Regions from separate parts of the Leucobacter sp. USCH14 genome, predicted to be linked through region 2. Evidence: predicted binding sites of a transcription regulator. Region 2 holds the regulator's gene; each other region holds the start of a gene.
The links. Region 2 encodes LexA, which represses DNA repair genes until DNA is damaged. Its sites were predicted from a motif close to TCGAACANNTGTTCGA; they were not measured.
Positions count from the first base shown of each region.

Region 1 (4,502 bases), on a different contig from region 2:
CCGCCGTCGAGATGGAGGCGGCGACCCTGTTCGTCATCGCCGCGCTGCACGGCATCGAGGCGGGCGGCGTGTTCGCCATCGACGGCAACCCGCTTGCCGCCGACGACACCGATATGGGCGAGTACGATCCATATCGCGAGATCGTCGTCACCGCGGTCGACGCCGCGCTCACGGCGGCCCTCGACGTGCTGGTGTCGTGAGCGTGCTGCTGCCGACCGCGCAATCGCCGTTCTCGGCGGTGCTCTTCGACTGCGACGGCGTGCTCGTCGACTCCGAGACGATCACCATCGGGCTGCTCGCCGAGATGCTGCGCGAGCTGGGGTGGGAGATCTCGTACGAGGAGACCGTGCGCACCTTCATCGGCCGCGCCCTCGTCGACGAGTGGGAGGTGATCCTGGCGAACACCGGCTTCCGCATCACCGATGCCTGGATTCACGAGTTCCACGTGCGCCGGGATGACGCACTGCGCGTCAGCGTGCGCCCCGTCGCCGGCGCGGACGAGATGCTCACCGCGATCACCGAGCGCTTCGGCGAGCGCATCGCCCTCGCCTCGGGTGCGGATCGCGTGAAGATCACCATGCAGCTCGAGGTCACGCGGCTCGGGCGCTGGTTCGGCGACCGAGTGTTCAGCGGCATGGAGCAGGCGCACAGCAAGCCCGCTCCCGACGTCTACCTCGCGGCCGCGGCGGCGCTCGGGGTCGACCCGGCCACGGCACTCGTGGTCGAGGACACGGTCGCCGGGGTCACCGCCGGAATCGCGGCGGGTGCGACCGTCTTCGGGTTCTCACCGGGAAGCCCGGTGAGCACCCACCGCGATGCGCTGCGCGGCGCCGGAGCTTCGCTCGTGTTCTCGAGCATGAGCGAGCTCCCCGGCCTGATCGACGACTACGCGATGCGCGAGCGGTCGAACGCGTCGAGGCTGATGCCCTGAGCGAGCACGACCTTCGCCCACTCCCGGGCCGAGTGCAGGCTGTGATCGCGGTAGTTGCCGCAGCTCACCGCCTCCGTGCCGGGCACGTCGCTCCAAGTGATGCGCTCGGCCAGGTCGGTGAGCGAGCTCTTGATCGCCTCGGCGACCGTCTCGACCGTCGGCTCGCCCCACGCGATGAGGTGGAACCCCGTGCGGCAGCCGAACGGCGAGATGTCGATGAGCCCCTCGAAGCGGGTGCGCAGCAGCGCGGCGAGGGTGTGCTCGATGGTGTGCAGACCGGCGGTCGGAATCTCCGCCTCGTTCGGCTGCACCAGGCGGATGTCGAAGTTCGAGATCGCGTCGCCCTTGGGGCCGCGCTCCACGCCGATGAGGCGCACGTACGGGGCCAGCACCTTCGTGTGGTCCAGGGAGAAGCTCTCTACTTCGGCAAGTTCGACATCGCTCATGCGCCCCAGTTTCTCACGGGGAACGATGCACGCGGCGCAGGTTACGCCGCGTGCACCGCTCAGGCTGCGCGGGCCAGATCCTTGCGGGTCAGGGCGATGCGCGCTCGCGCGCTCGACGGGGATTCGGAGACGCTCACGTTCCAGCCGGCTCGATCGAGCCGCTTGAGATCGCTGCGCGCGTCGGTGAGACGGTCGGTCTCGACGAGGTACAGGGTGCGGCCCGAGCTCCGGTAGACCGAGCGGCGCTGCGCCCAGGCGGGTACGAGCATGTCGTCCGCTCCGCTCAGGGAGTGGTACGGGGTGCGCAGGGGAGCCGCGATGGCGGGGCGCGCGTCAGCGGTGCCGGGCATCTGGTGGATGGGCTTCTGGTGGACGGGATTCTGGTGTTGGGGCATACGGGTATGCGAAGTCATGGTGTTCCTTTCTCAGCGCACCGTCACGGTGCGCGATCCCCGAGCGATTCTCGGGGGATGGGCTCGCTCGGAGCCCTGCGCTGCATCGCCGGGGCTGCGTCGGTACAGCCCGCTCGATCTTCAGGATCGAAAGCGGAGCGCATCTGCACCGGTCTCATCGGGGGACCAGCCTCGTCTGAGGCCTTCGGTGCTTGGTGGGTATCGCGGCACCTGTCGCAGAGTTGAGGTGATCTCGACGTGCCAATCGTTGGCGATCATGCGTACGGCTCGCGAACCCGACCCTTCATATTAGAACACATTTTCGAGAAGCGCTAGTGTTGGGTTCGAATATGTGGATCGACGGGCGCGCGAGCGCCGCTGGGAGTGCCGATGTCTGAACCTGCGACCCTGCTCGTGTTCGCCCACCGCGACGAGGCGTCCGCCTTCGCCGACGTAGAGCACCTCGTGACGGGCGTCGGCAAGGTCAATGCGGCGGTGGCGCTCGCCGCCGAGCTCTCGGAGCGGCCGGTGGAGCGCGTCGTGGTGCTCGGCACCGCGGGCGTGGTGAGCGACGGCCCCGAGCGCCCATCGCTCGACACTGTGTACCAGATCACCGGGGTCGTGCAGCACGACTTCTCGCTGCCGTCGCCGGAGTTGCGGCCGGCGGGCGACGCGATCCTGCCCCCCGAGGCCACCGCCGTCATCGCCACGGGCGACGTCTTCGTGCAGAACGACGAGCAACGCGCGACGATCGCGGGGCTCGGCGCGAACCTGGTGGATATGGAGGCCTACGCCTACGCGAGCGTGTGCGCTCGCTTCGGTGCGGCGCTGCAGATCTTCAAGGTGCCCTCCGACTTCGCCGACTCGTCGACCACCGACGAGGAGTGGGACACGATCGTCTTCCGCAAGAGCGAGCAGCTGCGCGAGTTCTGGGACGCGCGGCTGGCGTAGGGGGCGCGGTGGGGGCGCGGTGTCGCTGTGCGATTATTCCCGTGGCGGTGAGCAGTTGCGGCGCCCGGAGGTACAGGAGCGCATCTCGACGAGATCCCGTTTTGTGCTGCTTCGAAGTGAGGGGTGCGCACAAAGTGCGCTCTCGCTCTTCGCGCAGGCGCGAGCTTTGCAGTGCCGGCGCGCCCCGGCCGGCTCGATTGGCGCGCCGGGATCGCATCCCGTAGGATCTTCCGCGGTGACGTGTCCGAGCGGCCGAAGGTGCAACTCTCGAAAAGTTGTGTAGGGTAACCCCCTACCGTGGGTTCAAATCCCACCGTCACCGCCACATGTGCAAGCCCCCGAGATCCTCCGAATGAGAATCTCGGGGGCTTCTCGTCTTCGCCGATGAAGATGGGATAGGGCGAGTCACCGAGGGAGCGCGATGGTTGTACTAGAAGCGGGGTCGTACCCGGAACGTGCACGAATCGGCGCCAAGCTGCGCCGTGCACGAATCGCGCGTCACCTGACGATGCGCCAGGTCGCCGAATCGAGCGGTGTCACCGAGGGGTTTCTGAGCAAGCTCGAGCGCGATCTCACCTCGCCGAGTCTCGCGACACTCGTGACGGTGTGCGATGTGTTGAAGTTGGACGTCGGGGATCTGCTGTCCAAGACGGAGGTTGCCCGGGTGCGCTGGGAAGAAGCGCCGAAGCTTCTCGAAGCAGACGAGGGCGTTGAAGAACGTCTCCTCACGCCGCGATCCGAGGATCGATTGCAGGTGATCTACAGCGTGTTCGCTCCCGGTGCGAGCGGCAGCATGCTCGATTACTCCTTGAATACGCCGTTGCACTTCGTGCACGTCCTCGAGGGCGAGCTCACGGTCGTATTGCACGACGAGGAATGGACGCTCGGTCGTAGGGATTCGCTGACGTTGGACGGCCGGGACCTGCACAGTTGGCAGGCGTCGGCTGAAGTCGGAGCCTCCGTGATGTGGTGCTTGGCGAAGACGATGCAGCAGTAGGCGTCGACAGCTCTGGAGAGCAGCTGGGAGAATCCGCTTGCAATTGACTTGCATGTAGGGCAATAATAATTGACCTAGAAGCAATACACGGCGAAGGGGCCGCATGTCAGTTCAAGCAATGCACGAGGAAAACCGTCTCGCGTCGGGAGCGATCAACCTGCCCGAACTCGTCTTCACCGCGTTGGCGACGCTCGCGCCGCTGACGCTGGTCGCAGCCGTGATGCCACTGCACTTCTTGGTAGGGGGTGCGGCCGTCCCGGGCGGCTATCTCATCGCCGCCGGAGTCATGGCGCTGTTCGCCGTGGGGCTCAACACCGTGGTGAAGTATCTGCGCAGCTCCGGCGCGTTCTACACGATCATCTCGAGGGGCCTGGGAAAGGTCACGGGCACGGTTGCGGCAATGCTCGCGGTGCTCGCATACAACGCGCTGCAGATTTCGACGTATGGAGTCATCGGTACGTATGCCGCGAGCAGTCTGGCGCAGTGGTTCGGCATTTCGTTGCCATGGTGGGCCTATGCCCTCGTCTCACTCATGATCGTCGGTGCACTGGGGTACCGGGGTATCACGGCGAGCGCGAAGATTCTCGGTGTCGTTCTCGTGCTCGAGGTGCTTGCCCTCATCGTGCTCGCCATCGTGGTGCTCACGGCGCCCGCAAGTGGAGACGTTCCCGTCGAGATCTATGCGCCCGCCCTCGTGCTGCGCCCGGAAACACTCGCGATGTTCGCGCTCGTCTTCGGCGCCTTCATGGGGTTCGAGTCGACGTCGATCTACTCTGAAGAGGTGC
Region 1 covers NZ_JAQPZP010000007.1:119,716-124,217, forward strand. Annotated here, with positions in the region: gene PQI23_RS09000 (nucleoside phosphorylase) at 1-200, shown strand, start outside; gene PQI23_RS09005 (HAD family hydrolase) at 197-931, shown strand; gene PQI23_RS09010 (S-ribosylhomocysteine lyase) at 886-1,377, opposite strand; gene PQI23_RS09015 (hypothetical protein) at 1,437-1,772, opposite strand; gene PQI23_RS09020 (phosphorylase family protein) at 2,160-2,720, shown strand; tRNA gene PQI23_RS09025 (tRNA-Ser) at 2,955-3,045, shown strand; gene PQI23_RS09030 (helix-turn-helix domain-containing protein) at 3,142-3,717, shown strand; gene PQI23_RS09035 (APC family permease) at 3,821-4,502, shown strand, end outside.
Region 1: PQI23_RS09020 (phosphorylase family protein) is a predicted target of LexA. The motif match lies at 2,080-2,095, and genes of this name have one in related genera.

Region 2 (4,502 bases):
GGCGTTCGACGCCGATCCACTCGGTATCCGTGCCGGCGGCGAGCAGCGGGTACATGGAATAGGTCGGCGTGAAGCTCAGCAGAGATCGGCCCGGGCCCGCGAATGCTTGCAGCACCTGCTGGAGCACCTCGTTCGAACCGTTCGCAGCCCACAGCTGCTCAGCCGACAGTCCGTGACCGAGATACCCGGCGAGCGCAGCGCGCAACTCGACGAACTCACGATCGGGGTACCGGTTCACTCCCGTGACCGCTCGAGCGAGGGACTGCACGATGTCGATCGCGACGTGCTCCGGAATGGGATGCGTGTTCTCGTTGACGTTCAAGCTCACCCGAACCGCGTCCTGAGGCGCGCCGTAGGGCTGCTGACCCACGAGGTTGTCACGAAGTGGAAGATCGCTCAAGCTAGTCACCCCGATAGTTTAGGGCCGCGCAGAGGCCCTCCCGGCTGACGCGCTCACGCACCCACTTCGTCGCCCGATACCACCAACGGGTTGTCGGAGTACCGCAGCGGAACCGCGATCGCCTCCCCGGCCTGCACTGACGAATCCTCGAGCTGGTTCAGCTGAACAATCTCGGTGATGAGGTCTCGCGGGTCCGCAGTCGGGTCGAGATCGGACGCGAGCGACCACAGCGAGCTCCCCGGCTGCACCACCACGTACTCGAACTGCTCGCCGTTCGGGCCCTCGCCGGAGGCCATCGCTTCCGGAGCGGCGAGCGAGGCGAAGAGAGCGAGCGCCCCGGCCGCGAGCACCGTGAGGAACGCCCCCAGAACGATACGACCACGCCGAGTCAGACGGAGCTTGCCCGAGACATCGCTCGACCCCTGCACTTGCTGACCCAGAACCGCTGCTGCACGCATGTCGACTTCCCTTCCTGATGCGATGAGGGCCGACCGAGGCCGGCGCCGAACATCTGTTTCGAATATATATTCGATGATTCGAAACCGCAACCGTTCGTTCGAAGATATGTTTCGATGTTTTCCCGCGACACTCGAACATACGTTTGCCGGTGTTCGAGCAGTACGGCTATGGTTTCGATCAACGGGATCACTGAATCAGCACCCACCGACATTCATGGATCGCGCCCCCTCCGCATCGCCCTCTGGGCCAGAAAGGACAGCGATGAGCGACGTAGCCGCGCCCCGATCCGCGAAGCCGCTGAGCGAGAAGCAGCAGGCCATCCTCGAGTGCATCGCGCGTTCGGTGGAGAGCCGCGGGTATCCCCCGAGCATGCGCGAGATCGGCGACGCGGTCGGTCTCTCCTCGCTCTCGAGCGTCACGCACCAGCTCAGTCGGCTGGAGCTGGGCGGGTACATCAGGCGCGACTCGAATCGCCCACGAGCCCTCGAGATCCTGGTCGAACTGGCATCGACTTCGGCCGCACTCGCGGAGGAGCCCGTGCAGCGCCCGGAGGAGGCGGCGTACGTTCCTCTGGTCGGCCAGATTGCAGCCGGCGTTCCCATCACCGCCGATCAGCAGATCGAGGAGGTCGTGCCGCTCCCCCGCACCCTCGTCGGCGACGGCCAGCTCTTCATGCTGCGCGTCGTCGGCGACTCGATGGTCGACGCGGCCATCTGCGACGGGGATTTCGTCGTGATCCGGCAGCAGCGAGAGGCGGAGAACGGAGACATCGTGGCGGCGATGCTCGATGGGGAGGCGACGGTCAAGGTCTTCCGGCGTCGAGACGGCCACACCTGGCTCCTGCCGCGCAACAGCGCGTTCGAGCCGATTCTCGGCGACCATGCCGAGGTGCTCGGCCGGGTCGTCGCTGTGTTCCGGTCGGTCTGAGGCTCAGCCCGCACCGACTGCGCGCGCACGGCGCCGGGCGCCTGCCTAGACGACCGGGTCAGGGGTGAGCAAGCCTAGCTCCCGCAGCACGGCGAGCACTTGCTCGTGCCGATTGAACGTATAGAGGTGCACCGACGGCGCACCTCCGTCGAGCAGCTCCCGCGCGAGGGCGACGGTATGCTCGACACCCAGCTCGGGTGCGTACCCGCCCTCTGCGTCCAGTGCGCGAGCGAGCTCTGAAGGAGCGGGTCGGCCCGCGAGCGAGGCGACCTTTCTGAGTTGCGCGCTCGTCGATACCGGCATGAGTCCGGGGAGCACCGGCATGGTGAGCCCCGCCCTCCGCGCGTCGTCGACGAACGAGAGGTACTCCTCGGCTCGGAAGAACAGCTGCGAGATTGCGAGATTCGCACCGGCCTCCTGCTTCGCGACGAGCCAGTCGATATCCTCGGCCCGCGAGCGCGAGAGCGGATGGCCGTTCGGGTACGCAGCCACCGCGGTGCGTCCGACACTCGTCAGCGCGGGTCGCTCGGCCCGGGCCTGCGCGACCAGTCGCACCAGCTCCAGCGAACTCATCGAGCCTGCGACTCGAGCGTCGCTCTCGTCGAGCCCGCGAGGCGGATCGCCCCGGAGCGCGAGAAAGTCGTGCACGCCGGCGTCCATGATCGCGTGTATCGCGGCTCGCACGGCCTCAGAGCTCTCCGCGACCGTCGTCAGGTGCGCCAGAGGCAGCGCATCGGTGTGGTCGCGGAGGTACGCGACCAGATCGAGCGAGGCGTCGCGGTTCGATCCGTTCGCACCGTAGGTGACCGAGATGAAGTCGGGATCGGCGGCGGAGAGATGCTGCACGGCGTGGCCGAGGGCGAGGGCGGCCGCGCCCGAGCGCGCCGGAAACACCTCGAACGAGAAGCGGGCGCGCGTCGCCGCGCGGGCGGGGAGCAGGAACGAGTTCATGCGCCGCTCAGCTCCTGCTGCGCGAGACGCGTGCCGCGCACGCGTGCGGCGATCTTCGCGAACGCCACGTCGCGAGCGAAGTCGGGCGATCCGTGCTTCGGTTTCTCGTCGATGAGGTACGGGGAGAACCCGCAGTCGTCCGTCGAGCCGAGTAGCTCGACCGGGATGAACCGTGCCGCGCGCACCAGCTGATCCCGCACCTCCGCCGCGGTCTCGAGCTTCGGGCTGGTCGGGTCGGTGACGCCGAGCAGCACGCGCGGCGGCGCCGCCGATGTGCGCGCGCGCTGCCGCAGCTGACGCCCCACGAGTCGAGCCACGCGATCCGGCTCCTTCTCGCTTGCGGCCTGCACGAGGAAGTATCCGGCCTCGATCTGGAAGAGCTCGGGGATCAGCGCGGCGTAGTCGACATCGGCGCTGTGCGCCGAGTCGTGGTCGTTGCCGGGGCACGTATGGACGCCCACTGCGGAGCGGTGCTCGGGGGTGAGCTCCGCGAGCACGCGGTTGATGAGATCGATGAATCCGCTCAGCGCCTCCGGGCCCGCCCAGGGAGCGCGCAGATCGCGGCGCAGCGCGAGCCGCCCCTCCGTGAAATCGATGCTGACGCGGGAGGCGCCGGCGGCGAAGCTGCGCCGGATATCCTCGGCGCACCCGGCTACGACGTCGTCGAGGAACGCATCGCGGGAGTAGTCGCCCAGTCCCTCCGCGGGCACCATGAGCGACAGCATCGACGGCGAGACGACCGCCTGCTTCAGCGGCAGACGGGTGAGCGGCCGTGCGGCCGCGACGTCGTCCGCCGCCCACGAGCGGAACCGGAAGGGGCCCCGCGCGAGGCTCGGGATCACGCGATGGTGCCCGTCGGCGAACACCGCGAACACCGGCCCCTCGCGCACGTCACCCGCGAAGGAGGTGCCGAGCGGGTAGCTGGAGAAGCTCTGCCGCCGCTGCTCGCCGTCGCTCACCAGGGGCGAACCGGTCTCCGCGAATCTTGCGAGGGTGTCGCGCACGGCGCGATCCTGCTCGCCGCGCAGCGTCTCCGCGTCGACCAGGCCGGCCTCTGCGTCGAGCACCGATCGCTGCAGACGGGCGGGGCGCGGCAGGCTGCCCACGGCCTCGGTCGGCAGCTCGCCGCCGCGCCACGCCCCGGCGTGCTCGGCGGGGAGGGCCGCTTCCTCCGCCCCCGCCTCACGACCGTCCGGCGCGCTCACGCGCCCGCGCGCACCGCACGGGCCGCGTGCACCAGGTTCGTGAGGCTCGCCACGGTCTCCTCGTACCCGCGCGTCTTCAGGCCGCAGTCGGGATTCACCCAGAGCTGCTCGCCGGGAATGCGCGCTGCCGCGATCCGGATGAGCTCCTGCTGCTCCTCGACGCTCGGCACGCGGGGCGAGTGGATGTCGTACACGCCCGGGCCGATGCCGCGCGCATACCCGTGCTCGCCCAGCGGCTCGACGACGTCCATCCGACTCCGGGCCGCCTCGATGCTCGTGACATCGGCGTCGAGCCCGTCGACGGCGTCGATGATCTCGCCGAACTCCGAGTAGCAGAGGTGCGTGTGGATCTGCACGCCGGGAGCCGCGCCGCTCGTCGCGAGGCGGAACGCGCCCACCGACCAACCGAGGTACGCCGCCTGCCGGTCGGCGTCGAGGGGCAGCAGCTCGCGGAGCGCCGGCTCGTCCACCTGCACGATGCGGATGCCGGCCTCGACGAGGTCGTCGATCTCGTCGCGCAGGGCGAGGGCGACCTGCGTCGCCGTATCGGCCAGCGGCTG
Region 2 covers NZ_JAQPZP010000005.1:112,419-116,920, reverse strand. Annotated here, with positions in the region: gene PQI23_RS07175 (histidinol-phosphate transaminase) at 1-409, opposite strand, end outside; gene PQI23_RS07170 (hypothetical protein) at 454-858, opposite strand; gene lexA (transcriptional repressor LexA) at 1,121-1,786, shown strand; gene PQI23_RS07160 (methylenetetrahydrofolate reductase) at 1,832-2,737, opposite strand; gene PQI23_RS07155 (hypothetical protein) at 2,734-3,942, opposite strand; gene metE (5-methyltetrahydropteroyltriglutamate--homocysteine S-methyltransferase) at 3,939-4,502, opposite strand, start outside.

Region 3 (4,502 bases), on a different contig from region 2:
CGGGGTCCACGTCGCGTTGCTGTTGAACACGCCGTAGGTGATCAGACCTGCGAGGCCGACGATGAAGACCAGAAGGAGAACGAGGGACCGTCGGGCCCTCCGAACGGCGGGTGATGACGCCAAGACTGACTGCTTTCTCTAAACGTGGACAGGGGTGGCCGCGGCCGTGCCGCGGCCACCGGCTCAGGCCTTCGGCGCCGAACTGTTCCCCTGCTCATCGACGTCGGAATCGTTCTCGCCGGTGCGACGCGGGTCGGCCTCGGGCGCAGCCGGCGCATCGTCGGCCGCTGCTCCGGCGGGCGCCGCATCGGTGGCGCCGAAACGCTGCCCGAAGGCGGGATCGTCATCGGGAGCGAGCTCCGAGCTCTCCTCCTTTGGCGCGGCGTCGACCGGTGCGACGACCTGCGCGACCGCATTGCGGTGCACGACGAAGGAGGAGGTCCCGCTGCGCAGGGTCACCTTGTTCTCCTCGTCGTCGACGGCGTCGATGGTGCCGAAGATGCCCGACTGGAGCATGACCTCCGCGCCCGGACGAAGGTTGTTCTGCAGCTCGGCCTGCGCGGCCTGCCGCTTCTTCCCGTTCCGGAACATGAAGAAGATCAACAGCGCGATCAGCGCGAACATCACAAGAGTGATCGGATCCAGAGGCACAACGGTCCTTTCGGCAGACGAACACATGCCCCTCCTGAGGCACAGATTGCATCAGTTTAACGGGTTGCCGCTGGGAACGCTCCCCTACTCTTCGCCGGATGCACCCGGCGGAACCGCACCCACGTGCTCCCAACCCAATCGCGTCGCGACGCGACCGCGCGGAGTGCGGGAGAGCAGGCCGGTCCGCACGAGGAACGGTTCGACCACCGCTTCGATCGTCTCCGCTTCCTCGCCCACAGAGACCGCGAGCGTCGAGAGCCCGACGGGCCCACCGTTGAACCGCTCGACCACAGCGCGCAGCACCTCGCGGTCGAGCCGGTCCAGCCCATGATCGTCGACATCGTAGAGGGCGAGCGCGGCCTGCACGGTGGAGGCGTCGCCGGGCAGGTCGTGCACGAGGCCGTAATCGCGCACCCGCCGCAGTAGACGGTTCGCGATACGCGGGGTGCCGCGCGAGCGTCGCGCGATCTCGTCCACGCCGCTCTCCGAGAGCACGAACTCGATGAGCCGGGACGCGCGGCTCACCACCTTCGAGAGCTCGTCGTCCGAGTAGAACTCGAGGTGGGCGGTGAAGCCGAAGCGGTCGCGCAGCGGATTGGGCAGCAGACCGGCGCGCGTCGTCGCACCCACGAGCGTGAAGGGCGAGAGCTCGAGCGGCACCGAGGTGGCGCCGGCGCCCTTGCCCACCATGATGTCGACCTTGAAGTCCTCCATCGCGAGGTACAGCATCTCTTCGGCGCTGCGGGCCATGCGGTGGATCTCGTCGATGAAGAGCACCTCGCCCGGTGTGAGCGCCGAAAGAACGGCCGCGAGATCGCCGGCGTGCTGAATCGCCGGCCCCGAGGTCTGATGCAGCGGTTTGTCGAGCTCCGCGGCGACGATCATCGACAGCGTCGTCTTCCCGAGCCCCGGCGGCCCGGCGAGCAAGATGTGATCGGGCGTGTGGCGGCGCATCGTCGCCGCGTCCAGCAGCAGCCCGAGTTGCCGACGCACCTTCGACTGGCCGACGAACTCGGCGAGACTGCCAGGTCTGAGCGCACCCTCGTAGCCCCGTTCAGACGCGGTCGCCTGCGCCGAGAGCTCTCCGCTCATCGGGCGCCTCGCGATCCTCGTGCTCCGCGGCCCGCCTGCAACAGGGCGAGGGCAGCGCGCAGCAAGCCCGCGCTGTCATCGGGAGCACCGGCATCACGAGCGTCTTGCACGGCCTGGCCCGCCTCGGCGTCGGCCCAGCCCAGACCGACGAGTCCCTCGAGCACGCCCTCAGCGATCGCATCGGACGGGGCTTGAACAACCGCGGCCGTCGCATCCGACTCGAGCGCGAGGTGCGCGAGTTTGCCGGCGAGCGACAGCGTGATGAGCTTGGCCGTCTTCGGGCCGATCCCCGACACTTTGCGGAACGGCTTCTCGTCGTCGAGCGCCACCGCCGCCGCGATCTCGGAGGGCGTGAGCGCCGACAGCACGCCCAGGGCGCTGCGCGGCCCCACGCCGGAGACGGCGATCAGATGCCCGAAGACGTCCAACTCCGCCTCCGACGAGAACCCGAAGAGCGTCAGTGAGTCCTCGCGCACCACGAGGGACGTGTGCAGCCGCAGCTCATCCCCCGCATTCGCCGGTGAGACGCGCCCGCTCGGCACCTCGACGCGCATCCCGAGGCCGCCGACCTCGACGACGACCCATCCGGCACCCGCAGCGAGCACGGGCCCGCGAATCGAAGCAATCACAGGTTCACCCTAGAAGACCTCGCAGCGATTCGGCGTATCGCCACACCGCGTGCTCGAACATATCTACGAACGCGAACTCCTCCATGCGAGCGGGGTCACTCTCCGTGCGTGTCGCGAGTGGGACACGCACGAGAAGTGACCCCGCTCGGGTGAGAGACGAACGCGTCGCGGTCCGCGGCTTGCGACACGCGACGCCGCCTCAGGCGTTCGCAGGCTCCACGACGGCTTCGCGGTTGCGGTTGCGGACCGCGCGGTTGACGGAGCTCACGATCGCCTCGAGCGTGGCCCGGCTCGTGTCGGCGTCGATGCCCACGCCCCAGAGGCGCTGCCCGTCGACCTCGAGATCGACGTAGGCGGCCGCCACCGCGTCGCCACCGGAGCTCATCGCGTGCTCGACGTAGTCGAACAGCGTGACCGAGTGGCCGGTCGCGTTGAGCGCGTTGAGGAATGCATCGACGGGGCCGTTGCCGCGGCCCGTGAGCCGCTGATCCTCCGATCCGACGCGGTAGTCCACGACCAGTTCGGTGATGCCGTCCCCCGCGCTCGTCGCCGCGGTGCGGAGGAGCTTGTACCGCCCCCAGGTCTCGGCGTCGTCGGCCTGCGCGGGCAGGTACTCGTCCTGGAAGATGCGCCAGATCTCATCGCTGGACATCTCACCGCCCTCGGAGTCCGTCACGCCCTGCACCACGGAGCTGAACTCGATCTGCAAGCGGCGCGGCAGGTCGAGGTGGTGGTCAGTCTTGAGCAGGTAGGCGACGCCTCCCTTGCCCGACTGCGAGTTCACACGGATCACGGCCTCATAGGAGCGGCCCAGGTCCTTCGGGTCGACGGGCAGGTACGGTACGGCCCACTCGATCTCGTCGACGCTGGTGCCCGCCGCTTCGGCGTCCTGCGCCATCCGCTCGAAGCCCTTCTTGATCGCGTCCTGGTGCGACCCCGAGAACGCCGTGTAGACGAGGTCCCCGGCCCACGGGCTGCGCTCGGGCACCCGCAGCTGGTTGCAGTACTCGGCGGTGCGGCGCACCTCGTCGAGACGAGAGAAGTCGATCTGCGGGTCGATGCCCTGCGTGAACAGGTTGATGCCGAGTGCGACGAGATCGACGTTGCCGGTGCGCTCCCCGTTCCCGAAGAGGCAGCCCTCGATGCGGTCGGCGCCCGCCTGGTATCCGAGTTCGGCGGCAGCCACGGCCGTACCGCGGTCGTTGTGCGGGTGCAGTGAGAGGATCACGTTCTCGCGGTGGTCGAGATGGCGGCTCATCCACTCGATCGAATCGGCGTACACGTTGGGCGTCGCCATCTCGACCGTGGCGGGAAGATTGATGATCACCTTGCGGTCGGCGGTCGGCTCGAGCACCTCCAGCACGTCATTGCACACCTCGACGGCGTACTCGAGCTCGGTTCCCGTGTACGACTCGGGCGAGTACTCGTAGTAGATCTCGGTGTCGGGGCAGATGTGCTCGCTCGCCCTGCAGAGCTTGGCCCCCTCGATGGCGATCTGCTTGATGCCCGCACGATCCGACCGGAATACGACGTCTCGCTGCAGGATGCTCGTGGAGTTGTAGAGGTGCACGATGGCGCGCTTGGCGCCGATGAGCGACTCGTAGGTGCGGGTGATCAGGTGCTCGCGCGCCTGGGTCAGCACTTGGATGGTGACGTCGTCGGGGATGGCGCCGTCTTCGATGAGATGCCTCACGAAGTCGAAGTCGGTCTGGCTCGCCGATGGGAACCCGACCTCGATCTCCTTGTACCCCATCTTGACGAGCAGATCGAACATGATCCGCTTGCGTTCGGGGCTCATCGGATCGATGAGCGCCTGATTGCCGTCGCGCAGGTCGACCGCGCACCAGCGCGGCGCCTCGGTGATTCGCTTCGTCGGCCAGGTGCGATCGGGGAGATCGACATCGATGATCTCGTGGAACGGGCGGTACCGATGCGTCGGCATCCCGGAGGGCTGCTGCAGGTTCTGCATGAACTCGTCTTTCTCGTCGTGGTCTTGCTCAGCCAAACACGAACACCGCGACGAGGGAGGCCAGAGACTGATCAGTTCGAAGTCGAGGACTCGTCGCGGCAGCTAAGGAGAAGCGAGCCGAACAGCATGCCGATCACTCTAGCAGCTGACGCCGTGCCCGC
Region 3 covers NZ_JAQPZP010000008.1:61,615-66,116, forward strand. Annotated here, with positions in the region: gene secD (protein translocase subunit SecD) at 1-123, opposite strand, end outside; gene yajC (preprotein translocase subunit YajC) at 184-624, opposite strand; gene ruvB (Holliday junction branch migration DNA helicase RuvB) at 736-1,743, opposite strand; gene ruvA (Holliday junction branch migration protein RuvA) at 1,740-2,372, opposite strand; gene leuA (2-isopropylmalate synthase) at 2,572-4,341, opposite strand.
Region 3: ruvA (Holliday junction branch migration protein RuvA) is a predicted target of LexA. The motif match lies at 2,426-2,441, and genes of this name have one in related genera.